Filimonas effusa: one gene and its partner. The protein of the gene in region 1 binds, or shares a complex with, the protein of each later gene. Links are inferred from orthologs where the notes say so. Each region holds a gene or a part of one and is shown in the gene's direction. Other genes may lie near its edges.

The links.
Region 2: the proteins of mfd (region 1) and uvrA are in contact, whole or in part, in a crystal structure (PDB 4DFC), measured with the Escherichia coli proteins. The link is inferred for Filimonas effusa from one-to-one orthologs.

The regions. Positions count from the first base shown.
Region 1 is NZ_SDHZ01000002.1:776,511-785,469, reverse strand. What follows is about bases 2,811-6,833. They hold mfd (transcription-repair coupling factor), read left to right. Parts: upstream 2,811-3,207; coding sequence 3,208-6,633; downstream 6,634-6,833. Other genes in these bases: ESB13_RS14460 (histidine kinase dimerization/phosphoacceptor domain -containing protein), read right to left, coding at 2,811-2,982. Outside these bases: ESB13_RS14470 (glycine--tRNA ligase), read left to right, coding at 1-291; ESB13_RS14465 (response regulator transcription factor), read right to left, coding at 436-1,047; more of ESB13_RS14460, read right to left, coding at 1,075-2,810; ESB13_RS14450 (hypothetical protein), read right to left, coding at 6,852-7,058; gyrB (DNA topoisomerase (ATP-hydrolyzing) subunit B), read right to left, coding at 7,130-8,959. UniProt on the Escherichia coli protein: Couples transcription and DNA repair by recognizing RNA polymerase (RNAP) stalled at DNA lesions. Mediates ATP-dependent release of RNAP and its truncated transcript from the DNA, and recruitment of nucleotide excision repair machinery to the damaged site.
Region 2 is NZ_SDHZ01000002.1:385,419-392,000, reverse strand. The notes cover bases 2,410-5,859. They hold uvrA (excinuclease ABC subunit UvrA), read left to right. Parts: upstream 2,410-2,782; coding sequence 2,783-5,659; downstream 5,660-5,859. Other genes in these bases: ESB13_RS12910 (GNAT family N-acetyltransferase), read right to left, coding at 5,637-5,859; ESB13_RS12920 (OmpA family protein), read right to left, coding at 2,410-2,659. Outside these bases: ESB13_RS12930 (trans-sulfuration enzyme family protein), read left to right, coding at 1-428; ESB13_RS12925 (hypothetical protein), read right to left, coding at 648-1,781; more of ESB13_RS12920, read right to left, coding at 1,988-2,409; more of ESB13_RS12910, read right to left, coding at 5,860-6,104; ESB13_RS12905 (replication-associated recombination protein A), read right to left, coding at 6,139-6,582. UniProt on the Escherichia coli protein: The UvrABC repair system catalyzes the recognition and processing of DNA lesions. UvrA is an ATPase and a DNA-binding protein. A damage recognition complex composed of 2 UvrA and 2 UvrB subunits scans DNA for abnormalities.

The DNA.
Region 1 (8,959 bases):
GCGCCGGTAAAACTGGCCGTTCTGCCTTTAACCAAGAAAGACGGCCTGCCTGAAATTGCCAAAGAACTGGTCGACAGCTGTAAACCTTTCTTCAGGTGTTTCTACGAAGAAAAAGATGCCATCGGTAAACGCTACCGCCGCCAGGATGCCATCGGCACCCCGTTCTGTGTTACCATAGATCACCAGACCAAAGAAGATCAAACGGTAACCATCCGCTACCGCGATAGCATGACCCAGGAACGTATCCATATCGATAAGATCAAAGACCTGGTACTGAAAGAAACATTCTAAGTATCCTCAGCAATAAACTAATAAGGGGCTGACCAAAAGTAATGGTCAGCCCCTTATTAGTTTATATACTTCCTTCCGGCATTGCATCATCTGCCATTCCACCGCGCTGCCATTCCACCGCGCTGCCGTTCACGGCTCTAAGCGCTACCATCGCGCATCCCCATCGATATTCTGCTGTAACACCCATGTAAGCAGGGCATTATTTTCGTCATCAAGCTCCAGCTTGCGGCAGATATTATGGCGGTGGTTCTTAATGGTATGCGGACTCAGAAATAACATCTGGGCAATTTCCTTGGTCGTTTTCTTCTGAGCAATGAGTTTTATGATCTCCCTTTCCGTATGATTGAGCACATTGGTGGCGGAAGGCTGCTTTTTGCCGGAAGGCGGATTGCCGTTCAAACGGGTGAGCACCAGCTGTACACCGGCATATAACTGTACTTCGTCAACAGGTTTAATGATATAATTGGCAGGCTTGGTAAGGGCCGCATCTTCAATAATGCCTTTCGACTGGTACGAAGTAATGAAGATGACCTCGAACAGGTAATGCTTCTGCAGGTTCGCTATCAGCTCAATGCCATTCTGGTCTTCATTAAGATTGATATCGCATAGCAGGAGATGGGGGGAATATTGTTCCATTTCGAGCGCAGCCTCGGCGGTTGATAGTGCTATCCGGATCTCGCAGTTAAAATGTGATCTTAACTGTTGTTCCATAAACCGGGCGATAATGATCTCGTCTTCAATGATAAGGATTCGCATATAGAGTTACAAACGGGTAGCATAAAGTTAAACGGCCAGCGTAAATGTATACATTAATCCGTTGTCATTGCGAATTTCTACCGTCGCATTTAATTGGCGGGAAAGATCTTTTATCAGTGGAACACCCATCGATACATTTTCACGGCCCGCAGGCATACCCGGCCCGTTGTCCGAAAACACGAACTGGATGGTATGCTCCGTAATGGGGGTTATGCTCATTCGGATCAGTGGCTCCTGCGTATTGGCAAAAGCATACTTGTAAGCATTGGTGAGTAACTCCGCTACAATAAGCCCGAAACTAAGAATGTGCGAAGCATCCATAGTAATATCATCAGGTAGCGAAAGACTGGTACGAACAGTGCCTTTGGTATCATAAATGCGTTCCGAATAGGCTGAGAGCTCCTCAATAAATTCTTTCAGGTTTACCGAACTGATATCATCAAACTGGTAAAGCTTCTGGTTAACGAGGATCATGGCTTTGATCTTCGATATATTGCTTTTCAGGATGTCCTGCGCCTTGCTGTCCAACACAATGGGCAGCTGTAATTGGTTTAGACTGTATAATAATTGCAGGTTATTTTTTACCCGGTGGTGTAGCTCATTGATAAGCGTTTCAATACGGGCATTACGCGCTACCAGCTGCTCTGTTCTTTCCGCTACCTTTTTTTCAAGTGAATCATTCTGAAGTTTTTGTAAAAGTGCAAGTCTTTGCAATGAGGCATTCCGCTTGATCTCCGATTGACGAAGCTCTTCTTTCAAACCAATAGAAAAGAGCAGTACCACAATGAGTACGGTGAAATTGGAGATGTAGGGGTTGATGGTAATAGCCTGTTCGTGCATTACCATTACTACCGTAATCACTGCTATCGCCGATACGCCAAATAAGATGATCCCATATGCCAGGAAACGTTGGGCATGGTTGAGATGATTCCAGCAATGCCATATCGCATAAGCGAAAAAGAAACCAGGTATGGGAAAGGAACAGGCTACGAGTATATTGCCCAGCCTGTAGTCGTTGGTGACGGCGAGCATGATATTTTTTGCTATTGCAAATGCAATCATCAGGTACATACCTGCCATACCGTATTTATATAGCTTGGGAGCGGCAGTTTTTATCTGCCAGAAATCCATCATCAGCAGAAATACAGCTAAAAAGGCGATCTGTATAAACGGCAGGTTAAATAGCCACCCTGTAGCGGGATGTTCCGGAAAGCACAGGTCTATAAAGTAACCATTCATACTAAGGCTATATAAGGCAGTACCGGCAATCATCAGCGATAACCAGCCATAAGGCCTGAAACGGCTTACTATCCACGAAAGCAGGGTATATAGCAGAAATATGATCAATGCGCCGAATGTAAGGCTATCCGAAAGTATTTTTCGTTGTAAGGTCCGGAGGTATCCTTCCTTTTGCTGGAGCTTGAATAGTAGTTCCGGCTTATATCCTTTTTCATGTAATACTTTAAGGAAAATTGTGTAGTGTTTGCCTGCCTGGAGCCGGAAAGAAAAAAAAGTGCGGCTGTCATCGGGACTGATGGCGCTGGCCGGCCGGAATATACCTGCCTGCTGGTGTTGGTAAGGCTCATTGGAATGAGAAAAATAAAGATCAACCAGGCTTATATTCTCGAAAGCCAGGGCAAGGGATTCGGGTTGCCATAAATTGTCTGTCGCTATTTCCATCTTCAGCCAGTAGGTGCTGCGGGGATGATGACTCTGAAAACGGTTATAAGGGCGAAACCATTGCGGATGCGATTCTATAGCTCCCAGATAGTAAAGATGCAGCGAATCTTCCATTACCTGCAGATAGGGGGTAAGCGACAGCGGCGCTGCAAGCTGTTCAGGTTGAGATAAACGTAAAGTATCTGCCTTGCCCGGTGCCGCTATGAACAGCACCGATAGTATGATCAAAAACACTTTAAGCCGCAGAAACTTCATATGCAAATATGATGGATTTAATGGTCTCATAAAATCAGACCCTGGGGTCTATTTTCCCTGCTATGCGCTCATACTATATTTGCATCAGACCCTGCTGCAATACGTAACTAGATAAGAGCTTGACAGTTAGTATTGCATACTCTTTGTCGAACGCAGCTCAATAGGAGATATGGGCGTATTTTCCTATCCGGGCTGCGTTTTTTATTTTTATCTTTGCTCCCGTTTATGAATCTTAGTGCGTTGTTGGAGCTGTACAAACAATCCCCCCGCCTTTTACAGTTGGCGGACAGGCTGGCTTTTGCCGCTGATCATCCGGAAAACACAAAACAGCCGGTTTTCCTAAAGAATTTACAAGGTAGTAGTCGCGAATTTTTGCTTGGTGCTATTTTCCAGCTTGAGCAAACCAAAAAGCTGAATCACCTCGTGGTCCTGAACGATGCCGAAGAAGCGGCATATTTCCACAATACGATCGAAAACCTGACCGGGGCCATCGACCTGTTCTATTTCCCCTCTTCGTTTAAAAACAGGAAGAACTTTAAACTGCTCAACAGTTCTCATGTAATGCTTCGTACCGAAGCATTGACGAGGCTTGCAGCCGGCGGTAATCGTAAAATGATCATCACCTACCCCGAAGCCCTGTTCGAAAAGGTGGTGCTGCCCGAAACACTCAGCGGTAATATCATCCAGATAAAAGCAAATGATACCCTGAATGTTGATGGACTGCTCGAATTGTTCGTAATGTATGGCTTCGTCCGTACCGACTTTGTATATGAACCGGGCCAGTTTGCAGTACGGGGCGGCATTCTCGACATCTACTCGTTTGGTAATGATAAACCCTACCGTGTAGAGCTTTTTGGTAACGAAGTGGACAGTATCCGGATCTTCGATCCCGAAACACAGTTGAGCGAACGCAAACTGCTGCAGGTAAGTATCATCCCGAATATTGAAACACAGTTCACGACAGGTGAAAAAGTGACCCTGCTCGAGTTCCTGCCCGAAAATATGATGGTTTGGCTCGACGACTGGGATGTGATCAAAGAAAAGATCAGTCAGCAGGAAGAAGACCTGGGGCTGTACCTGCAAAGAATGGAAGCCGCCGGTAACGAACCCGCACCCGATGTGCAGGACGATGAAGACGATACCAAAATACTGAAGGAAGTATCCCTGCACGATTTCGTTCCCGCAGCAACCATAGAGCGCCAGTTAAAGCAAAGGCAGGTGATTGAAATAGGATACAAGCCGCAACTGGCGACTTTTGAAATTGAATTCAATACCAAACCGCAGCCTTCTTTCAATCGCCAGTTCGATCTCCTGATCAGGGATCTCAAATCACATGAAACCAATAAATACACCATCTACCTGTTTGCCGAACAGGCACGGCAGCTCGAACGGCTGAATACTATTTTCACCGATCTCAATACCGAGCTGCAGTTTGTTCCGGTAGCCACTTCTATCCACAGCGGCTTCATCGACCACGATCTTAAGGTGGTTTGTTATACCGATCACCAGATCTTCCAGCGTTATCATAAATACCGCGTAAAACAGGCCTTTAACAAGAACAAGGCAATCACGCTTAAAACACTGCGTGAATTGCAGCCGGGCGATTATGTAACACATATCGACCATGGTGTGGGTACCTACAGCGGTTTGCAGAAAATTGAAACCAATGGTAAGGTGCAGGAAATGGTGCGTATCCTGTATAAGGATAACGACATCCTGTATGTAAACATCAACTCACTCCACAAGATCTCCAAGTTCACAGGTAAAGAAGGTACTGTGCCCAAAGTAAATAAACTGGGCAGCGAGGTCTGGAGTAAACTGAAAGAAAAAACAAAGGCGAAGGTGAAGGAAATAGCCTTCGACCTGATTCAATTATACGCTCAGAGAAAGGCGCAGCAAGGCTTTGCACATACGCCTGACAACTATATGCAAACCGAGCTCGAAGCTTCGTTTGTATACGAAGACACACCCGACCAGGCTAAAGCCAGCGAAGATGTGAAAAGGGATATGGAGCAGCCTTCACCTATGGACCGCCTGGTTTGTGGCGACGTTGGATTCGGTAAAACCGAAGTTGCCATAAGAGCCGCCTTCAAAACGGTTGTCGATGGCAAACAGGCCGCCGTACTGGTGCCTACAACCATCCTTGCTTTCCAGCACTACAAAACGTTTAAAGAAAGGCTGAAAGACTTCCCCGTAACAGTCGACTTCATCAACCGTTTTAAATCTTCGAAAGAAAAGAAAGAAACGCTGAAGCGCCTCGAAGAAGGTAAGATCGATATCCTCGTTGGTACACATGGCGTGCTGGGGAAAGAAGTGAAGTTCAAAGACCTGGGATTAATGGTCATCGACGAAGAGCAGAAGTTTGGCGTGGCGCACAAGGAGAAGCTGAAAACCATGAAAACGAATGTGGATTGCCTGACCCTTACAGCCACACCCATACCACGTACACTGCAGTTCTCTCTTATGGGAGCGCGCGACCTCAGTATCATCAATACCCCGCCGCCCAACCGCCAGCCCGTTCAAACGGAAATCCAGGTGTTTAACCAGGATGTCATCAGAGATGCCATCTACTTTGAAACGGAGCGCGGAGGACAGGTGTTCTTTATTCATAACCGGGTACAGGGATTAAAGGAAATGGCCGGCCTCATACAGGCTTTATGCCCCGACCTGAGTATCTCCTATGCACACGGTCAAATGGACGGCGCAGAACTCGAAGAACGGATCCTCGACTTTATCGACCGTAAATATGATGTCCTCATCTGTACCAATATTGTGGAAAGCGGCGTCGACATCGCAAATGTGAATACCATTATTATCAACAATGCGCATCACTTTGGCTTAAGCGACCTGCACCAGTTGAGAGGCAGGGTAGGACGCAGTAACAGGAAAGCATTCTGTTACCTGCTGGCGCCGCCGGTAAGTACTTTGCCTACCGATTCCCGCAAGCGTTTACAAACGCTCGAGCAGTTCAGCGACCTCGGCAGCGGCTTCCAGATAGCAATGCGCGACCTCGATATCCGTGGCGCAGGTAATATGCTCGGTGGTGAACAAAGCGGCTTCATGGCCGATATAGGCTTCGAAATGTACCAGAAGATCCTCGACGAGGCCATCAGGGAACTGAAACGGACTTCGTTTAAAGAGCTGTTCAAAGAAGAGATCAGCAAACAGGATGACTTCGTCAGCGATTGTACCATCGATACCGACCTTGAAGTGCTTATCCCCGACTCTTATGTAGAAAGCATTACAGAACGGCTGTCTTTGTACACACGTCTCGATAACTGCGAAAAGGACGAAGAATTGCAGGCTTTCCACCAGGAGTTGCTCGACAGGTTTGGTCCCATGCCCCAATCGGTAGATGACCTGTTCACAACGGTGCGCTGCCGCTGGCTGGCAGTATCATTGGGATTCGAGAAAATGGCGCTGAAAGAGGATACGTTGCGTTGTTACTTTATCAACAAGAACGATTCTCCTTATTTTGAATCCGATCTCTTTAAAAATATTCTTCAGTATTTGCAAACAGGAACCAATAAGGCGCGGTTAAAGCAATCTGCTAAAAACTTCCTGCTGGTGGTCGATGATATCAAAGACATGAACGATATGCATCGTTTCCTGGATCTGATGAAAAAAGGAGTGATAGGCGATAAGCAATAGAAAATATTTTCACCGTTTTTGCTAAAGATTGCTAAAAAAAGCGGCGATTTTGAAAAGGCTGTCTTAAAGCATCCTAAAAGCATCTTTAAAGCTTCTCAAAAGCTTCTTTAAAAATGTTTCTTTTTTTAGCAATCTTTAGCAAAAGCAAGAATAAAAAAAGCGGCTGCATCTGAAAAGATACAGCCGCTTTTCTATAAAGTTGTGTGTCTGCCCCGAGACTAGAAGTCTTTCTTGGCTACGCCGTCAGCGATTGCCTGAAGCGCTTTTGCTTCACCCAGGATAGCACTCATTTTATTACCCTTGCCATCATGACCTTTAGCAATATAACCGCCTTTAGCTGTTTTAGAAATCACTGCATCCTGTAAGGGAACATCTTTCTCCTTAGTCTTTAAGCAATATGCCTTGATCATTTTTGATGTGTCCATTTGTCTTTGATTTTAAAAAATTAGTAAAAATAGGCTGTTTTCCAAAAGAATGCCATACCGCATAAGCAGTATTAAGCATCGATTTTGGCGTATTTGGCGTGCGTTTCAATAAACTCCCTGCGGGGAGCAACTTCATCGCCCATGAGCATGCTGAATACGCCATCAGCAACAGCCAAGCTCTCTATAGTTACCTTTTTCAGCGTTCTGCGGGCCGGATCCATGGTTGTTTCCCATAACTGATCGGCATTCATTTCACCAAGACCTTTATATCGCTGAATCGTGACACTGTCTTCTTTACCGCCGGAGATGCGATCTACCAGCTCTTTCCTTTGTACCTCGTTATAGGCGTATGCCTGTTCTTTACCCTTTTTAATCAGGTACAGCGGCGGCTGCGCCAGGTAAACGTGGCCTTGCTCTACCAGGGCCTTCATATAACGGAAAATAAACGTTAGGATCAACGTAGCAATATGCGAGCCATCCACGTCGGCATCCGTCATGATGATCAGCTTATGGTAGCGTAATTTGCTTAAGTTCAGTTCTTTAGGATCTTCAGGCGTTCCAATTGTAACACCCATGGCAGTGAAAATGTTGCGGATTTCCTCGTTTTCGTAGATTTTATGCTCCATAGCCTTTTCTACGTTAAGGATTTTACCCCGAAGCGGCAGGATAGCCTGGTGGCTCCTGTCACGGCCTTGCTTAGCCGTTCCACCTGCCGAATCACCTTCCACAAGGTATAATTCGCAACGTTCCGGATCACGTTCCGAACAGTCTGCCAGCTTGCCAGGTAAGCCGCCACCGGTTAAAACGGTTTTGCGTTGTACCATCTCGCGTGCTTTTTTAGCCGCAACACGGGCCTGGGCCGCCAATATGATCTTGGAAATAACGTTTTTAGCCTCCTTGGGATTCTCTTCCAGGTAATTTTGCAGTGCAGCAGCTACCGTGGTTTGCACAATACCGCTAACATCGCTGTTACCCAGTTTGGTCTTGGTTTGACCCTCAAACTGTGGCTCCGGCACTTTTACCGAAACAATGGCGCTTAAACCTTCCCGGAAGTCGTCACCCTCAATTTCCACCTTGGCCTTTTCAAAAAGACCCTGTTTGTCGCCATACGATTTAAACACCCTCGTCAGCGCCTGGCGGAAACCGGTAACGTGCGTACCACCTTCTATAGTATTGATATTGTTAACGTACGAGAAGATATGCTCCTTGAAATCATCGTTGTAGGTCATGGCAACCTCAACGGCGACATTACTGTTGGCATCATGTCCTTCTACATATAAGGTGCTAGGTATCAGCGGTGTGCGTTTCCCGTTGGCATCCAGCAATTCTACGAATTCAACAATACCGCCTTCGCTGTAGAAGTTTTTTACATAAACATTACCCTGTTCGTCTTTTTCACGCAGGTCGGTAAGGGTAATGCTGATCTTCTTATTAAGAAAAGCCAGTTCTCTCAAACGGCCTTCAAGAATGTCCTTATTGTAGAGGGTGGTCTGGAAAATAGATCCGTCAGGCCAGAAATGTACCTTTGTGCCGGTAAGCTCGCTGACACCTATTTCGCGTACATCATACTGGGGAATGCCCGTACGGTACTCCTGTTCAAAGATCTTTCCTTCGCGGTGTACGGTTACATGCAGTACGGTGCTCAATGCGTTAACGCAACTCACACCCACGCCATGCAAACCACCGGAAACTTTATATGTATTCTTATCAAACTTACCTCCGGCATGAAGTACTGTCATTACTATTTCCAGGGCGCTTTTTTGTTCCTTGGTGTTCATGCCGGTAGGGATACCCCGCCCGTCGTCCTGAACACTGATGGAATTGTCTTCATGGATAGTAACTTCAATATTTTTACACCAGCCGGCGAGGGCTTCGTCAATAGAGTTGTCAACTACTTCATA
Region 2 (6,582 bases), 390 kb from region 1 along the record:
CCAAAAGTCTTGAAACGCTCGATGTGCGTATGGAAAGGCATTCCAACAATGCTGAAGCATTGGCTAAGAAACTGGAAGGCCATCCAAAGCTGAATGGTGTGAAATATCCTTTCCTGCCAAGTCACCCGGCATACGAGATCGCGAAGAAGCAAATGAGCCGTGGCGGTGGTTTGATCACGTTTGAATTAAAAGGTGGTTTGAATGCCGGCGTAACCTTTATGAATGCGCTGAAAATGATCACGCTTACTTCAAACCTGGGAGACAGCCGCACCATTGCATCGCATCCTGCTTCTACTACCCATTCCAAACTCAGTGAAGCGGATCAGCTGGCTGTAGGTATTACGCCGGGGTTGATCAGGGTGTCTGTAGGTCTTGAGTATATCGATGATATTGCTGCAGATATATTGCAGGCGCTGGAGCAGTGCTAAAACTAATGCAAAGAAGCACTGACACCATGTGTGCTGAAGATCTTATGTAATACTATTTGAATATTGAAGTGCTATTTAAGAAGGGTGGGCGTATCATTTCCTGATATGCTCACCCTTCTTTGTTTTTGCATTTGAGGTTAGTTATGATATAGTGCAGCATCTAAGCCGGCCATGTGAAAGTGTTTGCGGCTATTGCGGGCGGCGTCATTTATCAATCTTTTACTTCTTTTCTTCCCTTACAAATACGCTAAAGGCTTCACCCCCTCCGCCATTGTTTTCGAGGCGGGTTTCCTGGTTGTTTTTCCAGAGAACGGGGTATAATGGATAGCTGGGGTCATCCAGTACGATGTTGCCAACGGCGTAGAAGTCGTTTCCAAACACGCAAAGATCAGCTGCATAACTGGCCCAATAACTTTTGTCGGCGATGTAGGTGGGTACCTGGTTTTTCCAGATAACGGCAAACCTTTCGTCCATACCGGCTACATAAAAGTCTGTGCCAATGCGGAGAATGGCGTTGGCGCTGGCGTTATGTGTTTTTCCATCGGTTAGTGCTGTACGGGTTTTGTTGTTCCACAACAGCGCTTGTCTTGTTTCCCGGGTGTTCATCGGTGTTTGAGTGCCGGAAGCGTAAACGCCATTGCCGTCTGCAATGATGCCGGAGATAACATTTTTATACAGGCCATCGCTGAGTGATACGGCGACCCCATTCTTCCAGTATTTGGCGACTTCGATGGAGGAGCGATTCCATTCCGAGCCCCCGCAATAAATATCGCTGCCGTGTTTGGTGATACTGAAGATGTAGGCATTATAGAGGCCATCTGTGAGGGAGAGGGCTACGCCGTTTTTCCAAAGGGTAGCGACTGATTTGTTCAGGCGGTCGCCTTTTCTTGCGAAACCGCCTATGTATACGTCTGAGCCATCTACTATGATAGAATAGGCTACGGCGTCGGTTTTGCCATCGCTTAATGCGGTGGGGACGCCATTTTTCCAGAGCATGGCTTTGCGGATGAGGGGATCGTCGGTGTATTCAAATCCTACTGCATAGAGATCGTCGCCAACGGCAACAACATCCTGTGCGCGGGCATGGTGTGTGCTGTCTGTTAGTACGATGGGTACTCCGTTGCGCCATATGACTGCAAGGCTGACGGCTGTAAATACGCCATCCCTGAAGACGCTGTAATAGCCGGCTACATATACTGCAGTATCTGTTTTCACTGGCTCATTAGGTGGAACTGGCGGTTCAGGAGGCGGTATTACAACATGGTTGCCGCCCTCTTTACTGTATTCTTTTGTACAGGCAATGAGTTGTGCGCATACCAGGAATGCAAGGAAAATCTTTAAAAGGAACTTCATAAAGGTTATAGGTGATATATTACAAAAATTCCTCTTTTTTCTGAATTGCCAATTATTCTTTTTAAAAATAATATAAGGAATGGAGTAGAGATGACTGGCTGACGGGGTAGGGGAGTGAGAATCAGGAAGTTGGGGTGAATGCACAAAAAAACGAGGCTGTGTTTTAATTGACACAGCCTCGTTTCTCTTAACGTTTACAGATCTTATTATTGATTAGCCTGTTGTGCGGCTTCTGATTTCATTTTTTCGTTGGCGGTGATCACGAATTCTACGCGGCGGTTTTGCGCGCGGCCGTCTTCGGTATCGTTGGTGTATTTGGGGGCGTTAAAGCCAAAACCCCTGGTAGTGATACGGGAAGAAGCGATGCCATGTGATTTCACATAGCTGGCAACTGATTCTGCACGTTGTAATGACAGCTTGTCGTTATAAGCGGCAGTACCTTTGTTGTCGGTATGTCCCTGAACTTCTACGTTGGTATCGGGATAAGTGTTCAGCACTTTAATGAGTTTATCCAGAGAACCGCGGGAGGCATCGGTAAGGCTGTAGCTGTCGAATCCGAAGAGTACTTTACTGCTGAATTCAACGGTAATGCCTTCGTTCACCCTTTCTACTTTAGCATCAGGAACCTGGGTTTTGATATCTTCTGCCTGTTTGTCCATTTTACGGCCGATGATAGCGCCGGCTGTGCCACCTACGGCAGCGCCGATAATGGTTCCCAAGGCAGTGTTGCCTGATATTTTGCCTATAACGGCACCGGCAGCGGCTCCGCCGCCTACGCCTACAGCTGCGCCTTTCTGGCTATTGTTCCAGGTTTTGCAGGAAGAAAATAATATTACGGCGCTCAACAGGCCCGTTACTGACATTTTCAGGGTTTTCATAACTTTCATGTTTTAGATCAGGGTAGCCAATTACTATGCCATTTTCAGATTTCAGACCATAACTTTTTCTTCAACAATATCTAACGTACTTTGTTCTACCTTCGATGACCGACACAAGTTATTATGGCAGTTAAAGAAAAGAGTCTCCCCGAAACAGTGGCAGAAGCGACGGAAAAAATTGAGGTATTTGGCGCCAGGGAACATAACCTGAAAAATCTTGATATAAGTATTCCTAAGAATAAACTCGTTGTATTTACAGGCGTGAGTGGCAGTGGCAAATCGTCGCTGGCTTTCGATACTATTTATAACGAAGGACAGCGCAGGTATATGGAAAGCTTCAGCGCCTATGCCCGCCAGTTCATGGGCGATATGGAACGGCCTGACGTGGACAAGATCCTTGGCCTGAGCCCGGTTATATCTATCGAACAAAAGACCACCAATAAGAATCCCCGCTCCACGGTAGGTACTATTACCGAATTATACGATTTCCTGCGTTTGCTTTATGCACGTATAGGCGAAGCTTACAGCTACAATACGGGCAAGAAGATGACCAAGTTCAGCGAAGAGGAGATCGTTGACAACATATTCAAAAAATTTAAAAGTAAGAAAATAACGCTGCTGTCTCCGTTGGTGCGTGGCCGTAAAGGGCATTACCGCGAGCTTTTTGAAGAGATCCGTAAAAAGGGTTTCTTAAAGGTGAGGGTAGATGGCGAGGTGCTGGATATCACACCCCGGATGCAGCTCGACAGGTACAAGATCCATGATATTGAGGTGGTAATTGACCGTTTACAGGTGACCGATGATATGAAGGTGCGCCTGAGCCAGAGTGTACAGCAAACGCTGAAGTCGGGCAAGGACCTGATGTTTTTGCTGGTAGATGGCGGGTCCAAAGAAGATATCCTGGTGCAGTACTCAAAGCAACTGATGTGCGTAGATACGGGCATCAGTTATGAAGAACCTTCTCCCAATGCGTTTTCCTTTAACTCGCCCTATGGTGCGTGCCCTTCGTGTAAAGGATTGGGAAATGTATACTCTATAAGTATGGAGGCTATTTTGCCTGAACCGGATAAAAGTATCCGTGAAGGTGGTATAGCGCCGCTGGGGGAAGAGCGGGAAGCACATATGTTTAAAACTGTTGCACAAATTGCCCGGAAGAATAAGATCAGTCTCGATAAACCGGTGAAGGATCTTCCTGCAGCCGGTCTTAATATCCTGCTTTATGGTAATGCCGAAGGCGGCAGCCAGGAGGTAGAAGATTTTGATGAATCGATGGCGTCGACGCCTTACGATGGTGAGTTTGAAGGGATCATTCCCATGATCCGCCGCTGGTTTGCGGGCAGCAGTGAAAGTACCCGGGAGTGGGCAGAACAGTTTATGGAACTTAAAACCTGTCCTGCCTGCGAAGGCGCCCGTTTAAAAAAGGAAAGTCTCTGGTTCAAGGTCGATGAAAGGAATATTGCGGAGGTAAGCTCCCTGAACCTTGATAAGCTGATGACCTGGTTTACAGGTATCGAGAAAAGGCTTTCCGATAAGCAGAATGCAATAGCAAAAGATATCCTGAAAGAAATAAGGGAAAGGTTACAGTTCCTGCTTGATGTAGGGCTTACTTATCTTACGCTGAACAGGCCTTCCCGTACGCTCAGCGGTGGTGAATCGCAGCGTATAAGGCTGGCAACGCAGATAGGATCGCAGTTACAGGGGATTACTTATATTCTCGATGAACCTTCCATTGGTTTACACCAGCGCGATAACCACCAGTTGATTGTTGCATTGCGTAACCTGCGTGATATTGGCAATAGTGTACTGGTGGTGGAGCATGATAAGGATATTATGCTGGCGGCAGATTACCTGGTTGATATAGGTCCGCGTGCAGGCAAGTATGGCGGTCATATCGTTGCCCAGGGCTCTCCTGAGCAGGTGCTGCGTGCGCCATCCGATACGGCTTCTTACCTGAACGGTAAAAAGGGTATTGAAGTACCGGCAACCCGCAGAAAGGGTAACGGGCTTCATCTTGAACTGAAGGGCGCTACCGGTAATAACCTGAAGAACATATCGGTGAAATTCCCGCTTGGTAAGCTGGTACTGGTAACCGGCGTGAGCGGCAGCGGTAAGAGTACGCTTATTAATGAAACTTTGTATCCCATCCTCTCCAAACATTGTTATAACAGCCGGATGACACCGCTGCCTTATAAAAGTGTAAAGGGGTTGGAGCATATTGATAAGGTGATAGAGATTGACCAGTCGCCTATTGGCCGTACGCCAAGAAGTAACCCGGCTACCTACTGCGGTTTCTTTACAGAGATCAGGCAGTTGTTCGCTGCCGTTCCTGAAGCCAAGATCAGGGGGTATAATCCCGGCCGGTTTTCGTTTAATGTAAAAGGTGGCCGTTGTGATGTTTGTGAAGGCGGCGGTATGCGGGTGATTGAAATGAATTTCCTTCCCGACGTATATGTGCACTGTGAAAAGTGTAACGGCAAAAGGTATAACAGGGAAACGCTTGAGATCAGGTATAAGGGCAAGTCGATCAGCGATGTGCTGAACATGACTGTTGATGAAGCGTGTGATTTCTTTGAAGCGGTGCCTTACCTGTTCCGTAAGATAAAGGTGTTGCAGGATGTGGGGCTGGGATATATAACACTTGGGCAGAGCGCGGTTACCCTTAGCGGGGGAGAGGCTCAGCGAGTGAAACTGGCTACAGAGCTGGCCAAGAAAGATACGGGCAAAACATTTTATATTCTCGACGAGCCTACTACCGGGCTTCACTTCCAGGATATTCAACACCTGCTTGAGGTGCTGAATAAACTGGTAGATCGTGGTAATACGGTATTAGTGATAGAACATAACCTGGATGTGATAAAGGTGGCCGATCATATTATTGATGTGGGCCTGGAAGGTGGTGATGGCGGCGGGCGCATCCTTTTTGAGGGTACACCCGAAGAGATGATCAAAAACAAAGAAAGCCATACTGCCCGTTTCCTTAAAACAGAGTTGAAGGGTTAGGTGTCAGCAGCATTTTGATATGCTCTATGCCGTCTTCGTCATATACTTCACTTACGGGAACGAAGCCAAAGGCTTTATAGAATTCTTTCAGGTAGAGTTGTGCGCCTATTTTAACGGGGCCAACGCCAAACAGGCGGGAACATTCTTCCAGCGCTATGTTGATGAGTTGCTTGCCGTTGCCCTGGCCGCGATAGGCGGGATTGGTAACAATTCTGCCTATTGAAGTTTCGGTATAGGATACGCCCGGGGGGACCAACCTGGCATAAGCGGCGATCTCTGTTCCATCGCGCAACAGCAGGTGATAGCAATACTGGTCTATATTATCTGCATCAAGATAAATGCAGCTTTGCTCAACCACAAACACCTCGCTGCGTAAACGCATGAATGCATAGATTTCGTGAGGGGCCAGGTCTTTAAAATGCCGGCAGGTGATGCTCAGTCTCATTCAGGAACATTTTGTTTAATAAAGGCAATAGCGTTTAGTATCCATATTTATCTTTCCAGCGTTCTCTCAGAAAGCGTCTGAGCTCTTCTTCCCTTGCGTTTTTGCCGGGGTCGTAGAATTTGGCTCCGCTGATCTTATCGGGTAAAAATTCCTGTTCGGCAAAGTTGCCTTCAAAGGAGTGTGCGTATTTATAATCTTTGCCGTAATCGAGATTTTTCATGAGCCTGGTAGGTGCGTTGCGCAAATGAAGCGGAACGGGCAGGTCGCCCTGCTTGTGTACGGTTGCTATGGCATCGCCTATGGCCATATAGGAGGCATTGCTTTTGGGCGATGATGCGAGGTAGATGGCGCACTGCGACAGGATGATCCTTGACTCGGGATATCCTATTTTGGTAACGGCATCGAAGGTGGCATTGGCCAACAGCAATGCGTTGGCATTGGCGTTGCCGATATCTTCGCTAGCAAAGATGAGCATCCT